One region of the Rhizobium sp. GR12 genome, then DNA from elsewhere that is predicted to be linked to it. Evidence: riboswitches for the same ligand, from Rfam matches in the RefSeq annotation. Region 1 holds a riboswitch; each other region holds the start of a gene.

Region 1 (4,596 bases):
TGCAATATCGCTCGCCGAAAAAGACAGCATCACCACATCCGATCGGGGCTGGTTGAGATCAACCGGCTCGATCAGATCGTCCAGAGACGAGGATGTGGTGGCGAGGATGTGCATCTTGTCAGGCGGCCAGCATCTGTTCGATCTTTTCGCGATTGAGGCCCTTTTCGCCGATAACGACGAGACGGCTGCGGCGCTCTTCGCCAACCGCCCACGGACGGTCGTAATAATGGTTGACCCGGCTGCCAACAGCCTGCACCTGCAAACGCATCGGTTTAGTGGAGACCTCAACGAAACCCTTGATGCGAAGCACGTTTTCCGCAGCCGCCGTCTCGGCAATGCGGGCCGCCAACGCTTCCGGATCGGCCACAGCCGGCAGATCGATAACGAAGCTGTCGAAATCGTCGTGTTCGTGGTCAAGCTCGCCATCATGGTGGGTGCGGCGGTTTTCGATATCCTCTTCCACCGCAAGGCCGAGGCCGATCAGTACGGCGGGGTCGATTGCGCCGTTCGAGGCGACGACGATCTTTGCCGCCCTTGGCAGATGCTCGAGAATATGAGCCTTCGCCTTTTCCAGACCGGCGCTGTCCAGAAGATCGGCCTTGGTCAGGACGATGAGGTCGGCGCAGGCGATCTGGTCTTCGAAAACCTCCTCGACCGGATCGTCGTGATCGAGCGCTTCATCGTTTGCGCGCTGGGCGGCGAGTGCTTCCATGTCATGCGCCACCTGACCCTCGGCAAGGGCAGCGCCATCCACAACGGCCACAACGGCGTCTACCGTCACGCGGCTCTTGATTGCGGGCCACTGGAAGGCCTGCACCAGCGGCTTCGGCAGCGCGAGGCCGGAGGTCTCGATGAGGATATGCTCCACCCTCGGCTGGCGGCTGAGGATCTGTTCGATCGCGGGCTGGAAATCATCGGCCACCGTGCAGCAGATGCAGCCATTGGCCAGTTCGACGATATTTTCCTCCGGGCAGCTTTCGATGCCGCAGCCCTTGAGGATGTCGCCATCGATGCCGATATCGCCGAATTCGTTGACGATGATGGCCAGCCGCTTACCATCAAGCTTTTCGAGAAGGCCGCGCAGCAGCGTGGTTTTTCCAGCCCCCAGAAAGCCGGTGACGATGGTGCAGGGAACGCGGTCCAGAACGGTGCTCATGATCTCTCCTCGGTAAAATCGAATGGGGGAATGCGCGCCACCATGCCGCGCTTCAATGTGTCGGGGCGGCCGCGCCAGGGCATCAGTCCATCGGGGGAAGCGGCCAGCATTCGCGCGCCGGTCAGCAGGTCTTCCGCATCGCCGGGCGTCAGCCCGCCAAAGATGTAGGACCAGCCGTCGGCACCGCGCAACACGGCGCTGAGGCCGCGTTTGCAATTGGCAAGGCAATTGACGGAGCGAACATCGATGCCGGATTGTTGCGCCTTCACAATGGCGGCTTCGGCAAGGATGGAGCCAGGGCGCGGGTCCGCATCGGGATCGGTGTCGTCGCGACAGCTTCGGCAGATAAAAACCACCACGCCGAGAGCCGTTTCGCCCTCCGCCTTGCCGTTCGGAAAAGAAGATGCCGCTGTAATATCCAAACCGTTTCGCTTTCCGCGCCTTTAAAAACTCATCGGGGTGCGGATGTCGAAAACGGCACGCTGAAAGGCGTAGCCATCAGTCAATTCGACCGACTGACCGGAGCACCCCGCCCGGCAGACGTTTTTTCCTGAAACGGCAGGTCTCCTGGCTTGCGGCTTTAAAACACCCTGCACCACCTTCCCGGATCTTTCTGTTGATCCAGTGGCTCACAGTGCGGGCATACCGCTTACAGTTGCGGGGGCAGCCACGGAATGACCCGGTATCGGGCGGAACCGTGTTCCCTCTTAGCTTTTCCCGTTGCCGGGAAAAGACCGTCAGTCCTTCTACCCTTAGGCTGAACGGGCGTGGGGGTCAATGCTGCGGCCCTCCGGCTTGCGCATTGCCGGGTTCGGCAAATTGGGTATAGTCGCCGCTCCGAATGGCGGGGCATCCGGTCCCCATGCCGCTGGACGAGAAGGAAAACGCGATGACACGCGATATCAGCGAGAGCGAAGCCGAACGCCACCGGCAGAAAATGGTCAATCGCAAGACGGCCCAGGATGCCGAAGTTGCGGAAAAGACCATCGAAAAAGGTCTGCTGATGATCAATACCGGCCCCGGCAAAGGCAAATCCACGGCCGCTTTCGGCCTCGCTTTGCGCATGCTCGGCACCGGGCGGCGGGTCGGCGTGGTGCAATTCATCAAGGGCGCATGGTCGACCGGCGAACAACAGGCTCTGACCCTGTTTGGCGACAAGGTGGAATGGCGTACCATGGGTGAGGGTTTCACCTGGGACACGCAGGATCTGACACGCGATGTCGCGGCAGCCGCAAAGGCCTGGGAAGAAGCCAAAACCCTGATGGCCGACGAGACGATCGGCCTGTTGATCCTCGATGAATTGAACATCGCGCTGCGCTACGATTACCTGCCACTGGAAGAGGTCGTCGAAACGCTCTCCAGCCGTCGGCCCGATCTGCATGTCATCGTCACCGGCCGCAACGCCAAGCAACCGATGATCGACGCTGCCGACATGGTGACCGAAATGACCCTCGTCAAACATCACTTCAAGGCGGGCGTGAAAGCGCAGGCGGGGATAGAATTCTGACATGACTGCACGCGTGCTGATGTTTCAGGGGACCGGCTCGGATGTCGGCAAATCGCTGATGGTGGCCGGCCTCGCCCGCGCTTTCGTCAGGCGTGGCCTGTCCGTCATGCCGTTCAAGCCGCAGAACATGTCGAACAATGCAGCCGTCACCGCCGATGGCGGCGAGATTGGCCGGGCGCAGGCGCTACAGGCGCGGGCAGCGGGCGTGCCGCTCTCGGTTCATATGAACCCTGTGCTCCTGAAGCCGCAGAGCGAAACCGGCGCTCAGGTGGTGGTTCAGGGGAAAATTCTCTGCAACGCGAAAGCTGCCGATTACCAGCACATGAAGGCCGGACTGATGCCGCGCGTGCTGGAAAGCTTCGAATACCTGAAAAAACAGGCCGATCTGGTGTTGGTGGAAGGGGCGGGCAGTGCTTCCGAAATCAACCTGCGCGCCAACGACATCGCCAATATGGGTTTCGCCCGCGCAGCCGGCGCGCCCGTAATCCTGATCGGCGACATCGACCGTGGCGGCGTCATCGCCAGCCTCGTCGGCACCAAGACCGTGCTCGATCCCGACGATGCCGCGATGATAGAAGGTTTCATCGTCAACCGCTTTCGCGGCGATCCTGCGCTGTTTTCGGAGGGCATGCGGATGATTGCGGAAAAGACGGGCTGGGCCTCCATCGGGCTTCTGCCGCATTTTTCCGATGCCGCGAAACTGCCGGCAGAGGATGCTCTCGGGCTTTCCGGCCCGGCACAACAAAAGTCTGGCGCGAAGATCCGCATTGCCGTGCCGATCCTGCCGCATATTTCCAATTTCGACGATCTCGATCCCCTCGACATGGAGCCGGATGTGGAGCTGATCCGCGTGCGGCCGGGCGAGACCATTCCCGCCGATTGCAGACTGGTTCTACTTTGCGGTTCGAAATCCACCATCGCCGATCTCGCCGTGCTGAAAAATGCCGGTCTCGACATCGATATCAAGGCGCATGTGAGACGCGGCGGCTACGTTCTCGGCCTCTGCGGTGGATACCAGATGCTGGGGAAAACCGTTGCCGATCCTGACGGCATCGAAGGGCCGCCAGCGACGGTCGATGGGCTTGGCCTGCTGGATGTGACGACGGTTTTGACCGGCGATAAGAGGCTTGTTTCCGTGCAGGGTAGAAGTTTCGACGGAATTCCTTTATCCGGCTATGAAATGCATGTCGGAGAAACCAAAAGCACGGTGGACGGCATTCCTTTTTCGACCATCGACGGACACGCAGACGGAACTATCTCGCCTGATGGCCGCATCTTCGGCACCTATATCCACGGTCTTTTCGCGGATGACCGCCAGCGCAGTGCATGGTTGGAGCGGCTTGGCGGGCAAGGCACGGAACTGAACTACGATGCCCAGGTGGACGCCGTTCTTGACCGCCTCGCAGCGCATATGGAGAACCATCTCGACCTCGACAGGCTGCTTTCTATAGCGCGATAAGCATCGCCAGCAACCCGAACAGGCCGATCAACAACAGGTCCGCAATCCGCGCCAGCCGGAGCGCCGTGCGAATATCTCCGGCAATCAACGCCGATCTTCCCCCTTCGCCCATGAAGCGCGCCTCGATCATCTGCCCGCCATAGGAGCGCGGCCCGGCAAGCGCGAAACCGAGGGCACCGGCTAGAGCCGCCTCTGGCCAGCCGGCATTGGGGGAGCGATGATGATACGCATCCCGACGTATCGCGGCAATGGCTCCGCGCGGCGATGCGCCCTTCACGAAAAACGCGGCGACCACGAAAAGACCGCCGCTCAGTCTCGATGCCGGCAGGTTGACCAGATCATCCAGCCGCGCCGAGGCCCAGCCGAAGGCCTCATGGCGCGGCGAGCGATGGCCGATCATGCTGTCGGCCGTATTGATCGCCTTGTAACCCGCACCGCCCGACAGCCCCAAAAGACTAAGCCACAGGGAAGGGG
Region 2 (4,596 bases), on a different contig from region 1:
GTGGGCAGGCAGAAAACGAATATGGGAAAAGCCGCCCTCGTCCGTGGTGACGACGGATTGCACGCCGAAAACGGCGGCTATCGTCGCAGAGGTCAAAACCTCGCGCGGTGGGCCGACTGCGATCAATTCGCCCCGATGGATGATGACAACCCGGTCGCAGAACATGGCGGCATGATTGAGATCGTGCAGCGCCGCCACAACGGTCAAGCCCTGCCGGCGCACCAGATCGAGCAGGCCGATCTGATGGCCGATATCGAGGTGGTTGGTCGGCTCGTCCAGCAGCAGGATGTGCGGCTGCTGCGCCAGCGCCCGGGCAATGTGCAGGCGTTGGCGTTCGCCGCCTGAAAGGTGGTGCCAGTTGCGATCCGCCTTGTCCGCCATGTCAACATTTTCGAGCGCGGCATCGACGATGGCATCGTCTTTTGGCGACCAGGCGGACAGCGGGCCGAGATAGGGCGTGCGCCCGAGTTCCACGGCCTGCCGGGCGGTGATGCGCTCAGTGGTTTCAGCCTGCTGCTCCACGAAGGCGAGCCTGCGGGCAAGTTCCCGCCGCCCGAATGAGACAAGCGGCTCCTCACCAAGCGTGACATGACCCCGGCGCGGCTTGCGAATGCCGGCCAGCATGGAAAGCAGCGTGCTTTTGCCGGAACCGTTCGGCCCGATGATGCCGAGAAATTCACCGGAGGCGACCTCCAGCGAAACCCCGCGCACGATGTCGAGAGTGCCGGCATGGAAATGCAGATCATGGGCGGACAATCTCATGACCGGCCTCTTTTCTGCCCGAGAATGAAGGCGAAGGCGGGCGCGCCGACCAAAGCGGTGATGACACCGATCGGCAAAACCTGGCCCGGAATGACGATGCGCGACAAAATATCCGCCACGATCATGAAAACCGCACCTGTGAGGGCCGTCACCGGCAGCAGCATGCCGTGGCGAACGCCAACGAAGATGCGCGCCGCATGCGGAATGACGAGGCCAACGAAGCCGATGGAGCCGACCAGCGACACCATGACCGCCGTCATGATCGCCGAAACCGAGATCAGCACCGCATAGACCCAGCGCACCGGGATGCCGAGCGACGCCGCCGCCTGCCCGCCAAAAGCGAAGGCATCGAGCGCACGGGCATACCAGAGACACACCGCAAGCCCTGCAAGACTGACCGGCAGGGCCAGCCAGACATCCGGCCAGCGCACGCCCGAAAGATTGCCCAGAAGCCAGAACATGATGCCCCGCGCCTGTTCGGCATTGGCGGATTTGGTAACGACGAACGACGTCATGGCGTTGAACAGCTGCGAACCAGCCACCCCCGCCAGAATGATGGCGCTGTTGCCGTGCCCTGCCCGCACCGCCAGAAGGCTGACCAGCGAAAACGCAACGAAAGCCCCGATCAGGGCGCCCGCCGGCATCGTCAGAAACCCTGCGCCGAAGCCCAGAAGCGCCACGGCGACTGCGCCGGTGGAGGCGCCTGCGGAAATGCCGAGAATATAGGGATCGGCGAGTGGATTGCGCAAAAGCGATTGCAGCACAGCACCGGCCAGCGCCAGCGATGCGCCGCAGCAGGCGGCGACAACGGCGCGGCTGAGGCGGTAACTCCAGACGATGCCCTCATCGAGCGGCTCCAGCGGATAACCCGCATGAAACACACGATTGGCGATGGTTTTTGCCACCACATCGAAAGGAATGGCGGTCTCGCCGATGGCCGCACCGGCCATCAGCGCGACGAGCAGCAGGGCGAGTGCGGCAAAAGCCAGACCCGCCCGACCGAGATGGACGGAAAAACCGTTCACTTGGCGAAGCCGGCGGTGGAAATCGCCTCGGCCAGCGTCTCAATGCCTTCGATCGTGCGGATCGTCGGGTTCATCGCCTGTGCGTCCATTTCGAAGACATGAGCCTCCTTGACGGCGGGCATGATGCTGGCAACCGGATCGGTGGCGAGAAACTTAAGCTTGACGGCAACATCATCGGCGGGGAAACGGCGACGGTCCATCTTGCCGGCAACGATCACCGATGGATTGGCCTTGGCGATGGTTTCCCAGCCGACGGTCGGCCATTCCTCATCGCTTTCGATGACATTCTTCAACCCGAGCGCGGACATGATGTAGCCGGGCGCGCCATTGCGCCCCGCCACGTAAGGATCGATATCGAGTTCAGCGCTGGAGAACCAGAAGACGGCCGAAAGCTTGCCATTCGCCGAGGCGATCTTGGCGCGGGCGGCTTCCTCGCGTTTCTTCAGGTCGGCGACGACTTCCTCGCCGCGATCCTGAACGTTGAATATCTGGGCGAGGTCGCGGATTTCCTGGTAGATCAGATCCATTGTGAAGACGGATTTGCGCACGCCGTCACCCCCACCGGAATTGTCCTTGCCCATGCAATCGGCAGGCGACGTATAGACGGGAATACCGAGTTCGGCGAATTGCGCCGGCGTTCCGACAACGCCTTCGGGGCCGATCTGCCACTGGAACTGCGTCGTCACGAGGTCCGGCCTCTTGCCGACCACCGCCTCGAAGCTCGGATCATTGTCGGCCAGCCGCTCCACCTTGGCGTTGGCGTCCTCGTAACCCTTCAGAACCGGGCCGATCCACAGCGCCGTGCCCACCACCTTGTCGGCGACGCCGAGCAGATAAAGAACCTCGGTCGTGCTCTGGCCGACGGAAACGGTGCGGGCGGGCGCCTGCTTGAAGGTGATCTCGTGGCCGCAGCTTTTGATCGTCAGCGGATAAACGGTTTCGGCAGCATGAGCGGCTCCGGCAGGCAGGGCCGAGAGTGCAACGGCCAGAAGACCGACGGAAACCGGCAGGTGTTTGAAATGGAACATATGTTCTCCAGTCAGAATACGTGGCGTGATCCGCAGAGGCGCGTCAAAACGCGTGGCGACAAAGCGGCGGCATGTGTGGAGATGGAGAACGGGACACGGAATACGTTTCCGCAGACGGAAAGGTCATAATCAGCTCCTCTTCCGGGCATCCCCGCCCGTAACGATGGTTCATATTATGACGGCAGGTCTCCTGGCTCACGAATATGCGCCGTTCATCTGCCTTCCCGCATCCCGAAGGACACAGTGGCATGACGCTTTGCGGCGTCACGAGGATGAACGGCAATCCGCTTACAGTTGCGGGGGCAGCCACGGCATTGGGCGATTAAAATCACCCGCACCATGTTCCCTATTAATCCCTTTGCCTTTCGGCTTCAGGAACCGTCACGTTCTGACATAAGGGGCAAGTGGCGGGGCGTCAATTGCGATATTCGACTTTGAGGAAGGTCGCCGGTCACACCAGCACGAATTTTCTGAAAGCACTGGAAGGTCACAACAATCTACCGAAATCCTCCGCATTTCAGCAGATAAACGCCGCAGGCCACTCTAAGCTTGCGCGATGACAATCCGGTCAGCGGAGACGGCCATGAACGCAATCGAAATCCTTGAGCGTCTCGTCGGTTTCCCGTCGGTCGTCGGAACCGCCAATGGCGACATTGCCGGATGGATCGCCGATTATCTGGATAGCCACGGCGCCAAAGTCTCCCTGCTTCCCGGGCCGGAAGGTGATCGCGCCAATCTGTTCGCAACCTTCGGGCCGGCAGATCGTGCCGGCTATATTCTGTCCGGCCATATGGATGTGGTGCCCGCAGGAGAACCGGAATGGTCCTTCGACCCCTTCTCGCTGCGGCCCGAAAACGACCGTCTCTATGGGCGCGGAACCACCGATATGAAAGGCTTTCTGGCGACTGTTCTGGCCGCCGCACCGGCATTTTCGCACCTGGCGCTGAAACGGCCCGTGCATATCGCCTTTTCCTATGACGAAGAGGCGGGCTGCCGTGGCGTGCCGCATCTGATCGCCCGCTTGCCGGAGCTGTGCGCTCCGCCGGCGGGCGCGATCATCGGTGAGCCGAGCAATATGCGGGCCGTTCGGGCGCATAAGGGCAAGGCCGCCGCGCGCATCGCCATCCGTGGTCGCTCCGGCCATTCGTCGCGCCCGGACCAGGGGGTGAACGCCATCCACCTGATGACCGGCATCATGGCAAAGGCCGTCGAGACGGCGGATGTGCTGATGCGGGGACCGTTCGAAGCCACTTTCGAGCCGCCCTATTCCTCGCTGCAGATCGGCACCGTCAAGGGTGGTCAGGCGATCAATATCATCCCCGATTTCTCCGCTATCGAGCTGGAAGCGCGGGCGATTTCCGGCGTATCGCCGCTCGCCCTGCTCCAGCCGGTTCGCGACAGCGTCGAGGCGCTTGCCGCAAAGGGCGTCGATATCCAATGGACGCCGATGAGCGATTATCCGGCGCTTTCCTTGCCAGCCGACACTCCACTCGTTCTGCTTCTGGAGGAACTGACCGGCACGGCGTGTCTGGCGGCCGTCAGCTACGGCACGGAAGCGGGGCTTTTTCAGGCTGCGGGCATCGATGCCATCATCTGCGGGCCGGGGGATATCGGCCGCGCCCACAAACCGGACGAATTCATAACGGCAGGCGAACTTTCGGCCTGCCAGTCGATGCTGGAAACACTCGCCAGCCGTTGCACGGTCTAAACCTTCGGGAAATATGGATTTCAGATGACGTTTCTCTTCAACTCCGACGCAAAGCGCGGCGAAATCTTCCGGC
Region 3 (4,596 bases), on a different contig from region 1:
GCCTCGCTGACCTGCAGGATTTCCGAGCAGAGATTGCTCATGCTGATACGGCCGGCGATCGGATTGGCGCGGTTCACCGTATCTTCGAACATGATGTAGGGATAACCGCTTTCGAACTGGATTTCGGCGATCACCTGAAAGAACTCGCGCGCCTTCATCTTCTTCTTGCGAATGCGGCTGTCGGCGACCATTTCCTGATATTTTTCGCTGACCGAAATCTCGGTAAGCGGCACGCCATAGACCCGCTCCACATCATAGGGTGAAAACAGGTACATATCCTCGTTGTTCCTGGCGAGTTCGAAGGTGATGTCAGGGATCACCACGCCAAGCGACAGGGTCTTGATGCGGATTTTTTCATCGGCGTTTTCCCGCTTCGTATCAAGGAAACGCATGATATCCGGATGGTGGGCATGCAGATAGACCGCGCCGGCACCTTGGCGCGCGCCCAACTGGTTGGCGTAGGAAAAGCTGTCTTCCAGCAACTTCATGACAGGGATGACGCCGGAAGACTGGTTTTCGATATGCTTGATCGGGGCTCCGGCTTCGCGAATATTAGTCAGCGACAGCGCCACGCCACCGCCACGCTTGGAAAGCTGCAAGGCCGAATTGATGGACCGGCCGATGCTTTCCATATTGTCTTCCACACGCAACAGAAAACACGAGACCAGTTCACCGCGGCTCTTTTTACCGGCGTTGAGAAAGGTCGGGGTCGCCGGCTGGAAGCGGCCGGAGATGATCTCATCAACCAGATCGCGGGCAAGCTGCTCATCGCCACGCGCCAGAGCCAGCGCCACCATGCAGACGCGGTCCTCGTAACGCTCCAGATAGCGCTTTCCGTCGAACGTCTTCAGCGTATAGGAGGTGTAATATTTGAAGGCGCCGAGAAAGGTCGGAAAGCGAAACTTTCTGGCATAGGCCTCGTCGTAAAGGTCGCGGACGAAATTAAAGGAATACTGATCCAGAACGTCGCGCTCATAATATCCCTCGGTCACCAGATAATCGAGCTTTTCCCGAAGGTTATGGAAAAAGACGGTATTCTGGTTGACGTGCTGGAGGAAATATTGCCGCGCCGCAAGGCGGTCCTTGTCGAGCTGGATTTTCCCCTCAGCGTCATAGAGGTTCAGCATCGCGTTCAGCGCGTGATAGTCCATGCCCACGTCCAGGGATTTCTGGGGGACGGATGCCTGCTGTTTGACATCCTTGTTGCGCGCGGCATTCGAGGTCAGCGTGTCCAAAATCGTTCCAATCCATGGTTGACGTTGGCGACATCTTCCTCCGTGCCGAGAAGCTCGAAGCGATAGAGAAACGGCACCGCGCATTTACGCGACACGATATCTCCGGCAGATGCGAAAGCTGCGCCAAAATTCGTATTTCCCGCCGCGATGACGCCGCGAATGAGATTTCGGTTCGAGGGCTCGTTCAAAAACCGGATGACCGGCTTCGGTACCGCACCTTTTGTGCCGCCCCCGCCATAGGTGGGGGTGACGAGCACATAGGGCTCCGACACATGAGGGATGTCTTCCCCCGTGCCGAGCGGCAGGCGAAGCAATCGCTGCCCCAGTTTCTGAAGGAAGCGATGAGTGTTTTCAGACCGGCTGGAATAATAGACGATCAGCCCCATAGCGCTGCCTCCTCAGCTGATCGAGCCGATCATGTCCGGCCGGAAACCCGCCCAATGGCGTTCGCCGGCAACGACCACGGGAACCTGCATGTAACCAAGGCCTCGAACGTGATCGAGCGCGTCCGCATCTTCGGAGATATCGATGATCTCGTAGCTGACACCGATACGGTCGAGCGCGCGGTAGGTTGCGGTGCACTGGACGCAGGCGGGTTTGCTGTAAACGGTAATGGTCATTGTTTCCTCTTTCGAAGCCGATTTCGGACACGGCTTCACATTGCCGATTGCAATCGCAATCGGGTGGCGATGGTGTTCTGTCATTCAGAAAAGGCGTGCGGCTCCAGCCGCATAGGCTCACTCTCTACGCCGACGAGCGCAGGAACTCAAAAAATGCACTGGCATGACTTCACCCCGAAGCTTGTTCTGGAGGGGCAGAAAAGGGCGCACGCAATTCATTTGCGTCATACACCTTCCTTCCGGACACCCCGCCCGTGGACGTTTTCGCTCAAGGCAGGTCTCCTGACTTGCGGGTCACAACATCTATTCCGGCCTTCCCGCAGCTTTCGGCTCCAGTGACCCAAATTGGAACGATGCTCACCGCTTACAGTTGCGGGGGCAGTCTCGGCATTACTCCGCCATGATGGCGTTGCGCACCGAATTCCCATCTTAGCTCCCAACTCTTGCGAATCGGAAGAACCTTGAACACCACATATAGTATATGAGGATTTTTTTTCGTCAATAAATAGACATACGAAAGCCCTACCTGTGGATCAAAAAGATTCAACACATGGTCAACAAAGGCTTAACGGAAAATGCTGGCCGCCGCTGCGGAAGGTTGGCTTATTCCCAGATATCGATGTGAATATCGGCGGGCCGGGAGTTCTCGATCACCCGTTTTCCATTGGGAAGATCGTTTTCGAAAAGTTTGGCATGGATCTCAGTCGTATCGAGACCATAGCCCTGCCATCTTTTCAACAGGCGTTCCTCGAGCACCGCGACGGATGGACCCACGAGAATGGTGAGATCAAAGCTGGCGGAGAGCTTTGTCCACGGCGCCTCGTTCAGCAGCAGATAGTTGCCTTCGGCAAGAATGAAGCGTGTCTCCGGCGCGATGGCGCGGGCAGAGGCAATGGCTATTTCGCGGGAGCGGTCGAAAACCGGGACGAGAACCTCCTGCCCGCCCTCACGGACGGCGGAGACGATATCGAGGAAACCGCGCACGTCGAAGGTTTCGGGCGCGCCCTTTCGCGGCAAAAGCCCCCGCTCCTCGAGAATGCCATTGTCCATATGGAAGCCGTCCATTGGCAGGATAGCTGCCGCCTCGCCCCGCGTCACGAGGGCATCGCACAGGGCATCCGCCAGTGTGGATTTGCCGGCCCCAGGGGGACCGGCAATGGCAATGATGAAACGGGATTTATCCTGCGCCCGCCGAAGAACATCTTCGGCGATCGTTTCAAGCTTCAGCGTCATGCGGCGAGCGTTTCCTTTGGCGCTTCCTTGGCGCCGGTCATAAAGGCGACGGCGTCGGACATGGTGTAGTCCTTCGGATTGATGACGCAAAGACGCTTGCCCAGCCGGTGGATATGGATGCGGTCCGCAACCTCGAAAACATGCGGCATGTTATGCGAGATCAGAACGATCGGCAGACCGCGCGAGCGCACATCCAGAATAAGCTCGAGAACGCGGCGGCTTTCCTTGACGCCGAGTGCCGCCGTCGGCTCGTCAAGAATGACGACCTTGGAACCGAAAGCAGCCGCACGCGCCACCGCGACACCCTGGCGCTGACCGCCGGAGAGAGTTTCCACCGCCTGATTGATGTTCTGGATCGTCATCAGGCCGAGTTCCGACAGCTTCTCGCGGGCGAATTTTTCCATGGCCGGGCGGTCCAGCGCCCGGAACAGGCTGCCCTGAATGCCGGGTTTGCGGATTTCACGGCCGAGAAACATATTGTCGGCTATGGACAATGCGGGAGACAGCGCGAGATTCTGATAGACAGTCTCGATGCCCGCCTTGCGCGCCTCGATGGGCGAGCGGAACTGCACGGTCTGGCCCTCCAGCCTGATCTCGCCCTCATCGGGTGTCACCGCACCGGAAATCGCCTTGATGAGAGTGGATTTTCCAGCACCGTTATCACCGATGACGGCGAGGATTTCGCCCGGATAAAGGTCGAAGTCGGTATTGTCGAGTGCAGTCACGCGACCGTAGCGTTTGACGAGATTGCGTGCTGTGAGGATAGGTTCTTTTGTCATCAGCCTGCTACCTTTCTGATCCACTGGTCGATTGCGACAGCCAAGATGATAAGGACGCCGATCAACAGATAGGTCCATTGCGGGTCTGTCCCGATAAGCCTGAGGCCCAGCGAAAAGACACCAACGATCAGGGCGCCGAAGATCATGCCCATGATGGAACCGCGTCCACCGAACAGCGACAGGCCGCCGATGACCACTGCGGTGATGGATTCGATATTGGCAAATTGGCCGGCAGTCGGTGATACCGAGCCAATGCGGCCGATGAGGGCCCAGCCGGCGAAGGCGCAGATAAGGCCGGAAAGCGTGTAAACCGTCGTCAGCATACGCTTGACGTTGACGCCGGCTAGTTCGGCAGCATCGGGATCGTCACCCACCGCATAAAGATGGCGGCCCCAGGCGGTGCGGTTGAGCACATACCAAAGCAGGGCAACCAGCAGAACCATGGCGATAACGCCATAGGTGAAGACGGCGCTGCCGATACGGATATTATTGCCGAAGAATTGCAGGATGGGCGCCTGCTGAGCGATGTCCTGTCCGCGGATCGTCTCGTTGGCCGAATAGAGGAAATTGGTCGCCAAAACGATCTGCCACATGCCGAGCGTGACGATGAAGGGCGGCAGCCGCATGCGCGACACCAGCACCCCGTTGATAAAACCGCAAAATGCGCCGACGGCGAGGCCACAAATAATCGAGAGTTCCGCAGGCAAACCATAACGGAAGGTAAACTGC
Region 4 (4,596 bases), on a different contig from region 1:
CGATGTGGCGCATACCGGCAATTCGCTTGCGTCACACAAGGCCTATCCGGCCTATCGCGGTGAAGGGCTTTATCGCGATCAGCCAAAGGCGGTCAGCGATGGCGGCATCGTCACGGCGGCCGGCAGTGCGCCGGTCAGTTTCGCTGTGGAAATTCTGAAAAACCTCGGCCTCTTTGGTCCGGAAGCCGAGGCGGAACTTGGAACTTTTGCGGCGGAACATCGGTGAGGCGCAATGGGCTGGATGGTTTGCGGACCTTCCCTCCGTCATGCCGGCCTTGAGCCGGTATCCAGCCAGCCCAAGTCTTTGGGCTGAGAAGACTCTTTTCGCCGCGCAGACGCGCTTCGGCTGGATACCGGCCCAAGGCCGGCATGACGGAAGAAAGTTCACCAGGTATTACCCTCTATCAAGCACACGGCAGACACGGGCGGCGGCCTCACCGCCCTCGCCCGCAATCGCCCGGCGGATATCGCGGCTGTTCAAATGCAGGCTGCGACCGGCGGGCAGGCCCGCGCGTTTTATCTTGGCAAGCGCTGCGGCCGTAAAAGCGGCCTCATGATCGTGGAAAAAAGCAAGCGCCGTTTCCCGTTCGGGGCTGGCGCCGAGGACTGCCTTGAAGGCAAGGCGGTGCACGGCGCAGAAAGCGCCGTGACCGGGAACGGCAAAACGCAGCGCATCGAGTTCGTCACTCCATTCGGCTGCGTCCTGCATAGTCTCAAGCCGACTGGAAGCGTTTCAGGAAAAATGCGCTCAGTGTTCCGAGCAGAGCCCAGAAAACAAAGCTGGTCACGGTGGCGGCAACGATGAACTGGCGCTCCAGCGGCAGCGGTGCCAGCGCATGTTCGCCTTCCGGCGGCAGCGGCGCACCCACCACATGTGGAGCAACGATCAGCACCAGCGCCAGCACGATTGCCCAGGGTTCGCGTCGGAACGAGATCAGCGCGATGCCGCCCGCGGTTGCGGCAACCGTCGAGAGCCACCAGATCTGCCGCGCCTCAAGCGCTGCGGCCGGGCTGCCCGGCAATTCCGGCGGCAGGCCGATCATCGGTGCGAGCATGACGGCGGCAAAACCGGCGACACCCCACAAAAGACCTTCGCGCCAGCCGGCATTGGTGCCGCGCAGCGAGATGAGGCCCGTCAGCACCAGCGCATAACCGATGGCGGTCAGGATATTGGCGGCCAACGTATAGGCGGTGCGCTCGAAGCCATCGGCCGGGGACCAGGCTTCCTCATTATGTTCGTGCGCGGGAACCGCAGCGCCGGTCGTGGCCGGAGCATCATGGCTGTGGGGCGCTTCGCCGCCGGCATTTTCATAGGTTTCCGCCTTCAGGATCAGCGGCGTGGTGCCGAAAGCCTGCATGGCGGAGACGGCGAAACCGCCAACGATGCCGACGAGAATGGCGGTGAAAACGATATTACGAAAAAACGACATGCTTCACCCCTCAATGGCAAGGGAAAGCATTGGCATGACGTGTGTCATGCGCGGCATTGTGAACGGCTTCCACATGCGAAAAGCCGACAAAACCGACGACGAACAGGCCAAGCACGATCGCCGTCAGCGATTGCGCGAAGCTGCCCGTTTTTGCTGAAACGGCGGCATTCGCCGTATTCTGGTTGATGGACATGGTGACCCCTCCTGCGGCGCGACCCCGCGCCTTTAGATGCGGCAGAACGGCGAAAAAGCCGCGCAGCCGCATGCGATACACTTCACCACGGGGATAACGAGACTGACACAGGGAGGCAGCTTGTGCCTGGTCACCCTGAAATTCCGCTCTTCCGGACACCCCGCCGGCATGGACATTTCCGTGATGGCAGGTCTCCTGGCTTACGGGTCAAAACCTGAAACACCTTCCCGGCATCACCCTCGCCCCAATCGGAAACCTCGGTTTCCGGCGAGATGGCTTACCAGTGGCATTTCGTTTCAGGCTCTCCGCTCACAGTTGCGGGGGCAGCCACGAATGAGGATGTCTCCCTATCGTGTTCCCTTTTCACCTTCCGGAACGCCCGGAAGGAACCATCACAGGATTGTTATCCGACGGGTGGGTGCGGGAGTCAATGGCGGGCTCTCGTTCGAACTGCGCGCCGTCGCCTCCACCTCCGTCACCCCGGACTAGATCCGGGGTCCAGCGCGATCAAGTCCTTGATCGCGAAAGACTCTTCTCACGGCGCAGACGCGCCGTGGCTGGATGCCGGATCAAGTCCGGCATGACGGGTCGTCGTGTCTTCGACCCCAAATCTACCGCGGTGGAATGGCCTTCAGATAGGCGGCAATCGCATCCCGGTCATCTGCGGTCAGATGCGCCATGTTCTGCTGCACCTTGACCATGGAGCCGCCGACGCTGTCGAATTCCGGGGTGAAGCCGGTTTCCAGATAGCTGGCAATATCGGCCGCCGCCCATGCTCCGATGCTTTCGGAGCCGGGCGTGATATCGGGAATGCGGCCTTCGCCTTCCGGGTTGGGGCCGCCGGCCAGCCATTTTCCTTCCAGAAAACCGCCGAGCGCGTTGCGCGGCGTGTGGCATTCGCCGCAGTGGCCCGGTCCTTCCACCAGATATTGGCCGCGCAGCAATTCGGCATTGGCATTCGCAAGCTCGACGCGGGGCGGCGCGGACGTATCGAAATAGAGGAATTTCCAGCCGCCCAGCGCGATCCGCATATTGAATGGGAACGGCAGATCATGATCCGGCGCGTCGTTCGGGCTGGCGGGCAGAACCCGCAGATAACCGTAGAGGTCGTTGATATCCTTCTGTGTCATGCGGGCATAAGAGGCATAGGGAAAGGAGGGATAAAGATGTTCGCCGTTCCTGCCGACACCGCGCGTCATGGCATCGCCGAATTCCGCCAGCGTCCAGCCGCCGATGCCATGCTGCGGATCGGAGGAAATATTGGGTACATGGAAGGTGCCGAAGGGGCTTTTCAGCGCCTGCCCGCCCGAAAGCGTCAAAAGCGCATCGCCCTTGGCATCGGGCGCCGCATGGCAGCTTGCGCAGCCGCCCGCCCAGAACAACGTTTCGCCATTGGCCAGATCCGGCTCGCCAAGGCTGACCCAATGGCTGGGCGCCAGCCGCTGAGGGGCAGTGACCCACGCGAAAATTCCGTAACCCGCAATGGCCGCAACCGCGATCCCGCCCGCAAGCTTCGTCCAGATGGAAGACATGACCCCTCTCCCCTTTTGCCCGACCGAGCATGTTTGGCCGCCCGAAGGCGGTCGAGATTATCGATAGCCCTCCCGCTTGCTGGACGTCTTCCTCGGGCCTGACCCGAGGATCCACAATTCGACGGCTTATGAATCCTCGCCTCAGGGGCGAGGATGACGCGGGAGCGGTTCACGGCCTACCCGCGACCGGGAAAAGACCGCTCGAAAGCGGTCTTCCGACACATTATTTCTTTAGACGATAGGTCTGGTGGCAGGCGCCGCAATCGGCTCCCAGCGCCTTCATGGCGGTGGCGACACCGGCCTGATCGGCAGGGAGACCGGCGAGAACCGTATCCGCATCCGTGCCGAGCTTGGCGGCCTTGGCCTTGAAGTCCTCGAAATTTTCCCAGATGGCGGGGGCCGCAGCACTGCCAGTCTCGCTGCCGGGCGGGAACTGGTCGGGGAAAGCCTTGGCATTGGTGCTGATGGTCGTGACGGCAGCCTTGACGACATCGGCGTCGTAAGGCTTTTCACCCTTGGAGATGGCGGCGAGCGCACCCATGGAGCCCCCGATCTGCTTCATCATGCCTTCACGCTTTTCGACTTCGCCGGCAGCGTAGACCGCTCCGGCGCAAAGACAGCCGAAAAGCATGGCCGCCGCGATGGTTTTCAGTTTCATACACTCTCTCCTTGATTCCGGCAGGCACACCGGACGCTAGATGCAACGGCGCGAGGATGCCCTTTCCGCATGGCGAAAAGAAGTCACATTGCGGTGAATTCCTTCGTGAAAACAGAAGTCTAGGGCATCGGACCGAAAAGTGTGCGCGGTTTTCGGATCGTCCGATGCTGAAACAGAAACCTGGAGCGGCGGGACCTGATCCATTTCATCGCCCGCCGCTCCAGGACAGGGCTTCAAAGAGTGTCAGCAGGGCTGCGGCAATCAGCATGAAACCGGCGGCGCGGCCGATGAAGATCGTGGCGGCAGGCGAGGAAACGAGCCATGCCCGGCTCTTGTCGGCCGTCAGCGCCAGCGCGCCATAGACCGTAAACTGCGTAACCGCCACCATCGCGCCCATCACCAGCCCCTGCATCCAGATCGGACCGTAAGCGGGTTTGAGGAATTGCGGGTAGATCGCCATCATGAACAGATAGGCTTTCGGATTGGAAAGGCAGGTCAGCACCGCCCGCCAGAAGGCCTTTCTGACCGAGGCGCTCGCTTGCGCCTCATCACCGTTCACGACAATCGCGCTGCGCATCAGGCCGATACCGATCCAGACCATGTAAGCCGCACCTGCGACGAGAAGCGGCAGGAACAGCGACGGCATCCAAGCGGCAAGCATGCCGACGCCGACCGCGCCATAAAGCGAATGTACGATGCCGCCGGCGCTCATGCCGCTTGCGGCGGAGAGGCCGGTTTTACGGCCGCCGGTCAGCGCGCTTGCCAGCACGAATAGCATATCCA

Evidence for each region. Region 1 has a riboswitch for cobalamin ahead of QSK43_RS12930 (DUF1636 family protein). Riboswitches for the same ligand answer to the same signal wherever they lie in the genome.
Region 2: it holds a riboswitch for cobalamin, as region 1 does, so the genes downstream of both, QSK43_RS15965 (ABC transporter substrate-binding protein) here and QSK43_RS12930 (DUF1636 family protein) in region 1, are expected to answer to the same signal.
Region 3: it holds a riboswitch for cobalamin, as region 1 does, so the genes downstream of both, nrdH (glutaredoxin-like protein NrdH) here and QSK43_RS12930 (DUF1636 family protein) in region 1, are expected to answer to the same signal.
Region 4: it holds a riboswitch for cobalamin, as region 1 does, so the genes downstream of both, QSK43_RS25905 (CbtB domain-containing protein) here and QSK43_RS12930 (DUF1636 family protein) in region 1, are expected to answer to the same signal.

The regions. Positions count from the first base shown of each region.
Region 1 covers NZ_JASXTH010000006.1:288,555-293,150, forward strand. The annotation lists gene cobN (cobaltochelatase subunit CobN) at 1-114, opposite strand, end outside; gene cobW (cobalamin biosynthesis protein CobW) at 119-1,156, opposite strand; gene QSK43_RS12930 (DUF1636 family protein) at 1,153-1,578, opposite strand; cobalamin riboswitch at 1,697-1,907, opposite strand; gene cobO (cob(I)yrinic acid a,c-diamide adenosyltransferase) at 2,046-2,663, shown strand; gene QSK43_RS12940 (cobyric acid synthase) at 2,665-4,122, shown strand; gene cbiB (adenosylcobinamide-phosphate synthase CbiB) at 4,109-4,596, opposite strand, start outside.
Region 2 covers NZ_JASXTH010000008.1:229,595-234,190, forward strand. The annotation lists gene QSK43_RS15955 (ABC transporter ATP-binding protein) at 1-762, opposite strand, end outside; gene QSK43_RS15960 (FecCD family ABC transporter permease) at 759-1,787, opposite strand; partial or broken gene QSK43_RS15965 (ABC transporter substrate-binding protein) at 1,784-2,737, opposite strand; cobalamin riboswitch at 2,979-3,213, opposite strand; gene argE (acetylornithine deacetylase) at 3,399-4,523, shown strand; gene QSK43_RS15975 (2-hydroxyacid dehydrogenase) at 4,548-4,596, shown strand, end outside.
Region 3 covers NZ_JASXTH010000001.1:592,313-596,908, forward strand. The annotation lists gene nrdE (class 1b ribonucleoside-diphosphate reductase subunit alpha) at 1-1,235, opposite strand, end outside; gene nrdI (class Ib ribonucleoside-diphosphate reductase assembly flavoprotein NrdI) at 1,223-1,621, opposite strand; gene nrdH (glutaredoxin-like protein NrdH) at 1,634-1,855, opposite strand; cobalamin riboswitch at 2,111-2,334, opposite strand; gene QSK43_RS02895 (nucleoside triphosphate hydrolase) at 2,459-3,088, opposite strand; gene QSK43_RS02900 (ATP-binding cassette domain-containing protein) at 3,085-3,867, opposite strand; gene QSK43_RS02905 (ABC transporter permease) at 3,867-4,596, opposite strand, start outside.
Region 4 covers NZ_JASXTH010000023.1:4,227-8,822, forward strand. The annotation lists gene QSK43_RS25890 (type 1 glutamine amidotransferase family protein) at 1-226, shown strand, start outside; gene QSK43_RS25895 (hypothetical protein) at 395-709, opposite strand; gene QSK43_RS25900 (CbtA family protein) at 714-1,430, opposite strand; gene QSK43_RS25905 (CbtB domain-containing protein) at 1,441-1,623, opposite strand; cobalamin riboswitch at 1,792-2,032, opposite strand; gene QSK43_RS25910 (c-type cytochrome) at 2,235-3,155, opposite strand; gene QSK43_RS25915 (c-type cytochrome) at 3,379-3,813, opposite strand; gene QSK43_RS25920 (LysE family translocator) at 4,019-4,596, opposite strand, start outside.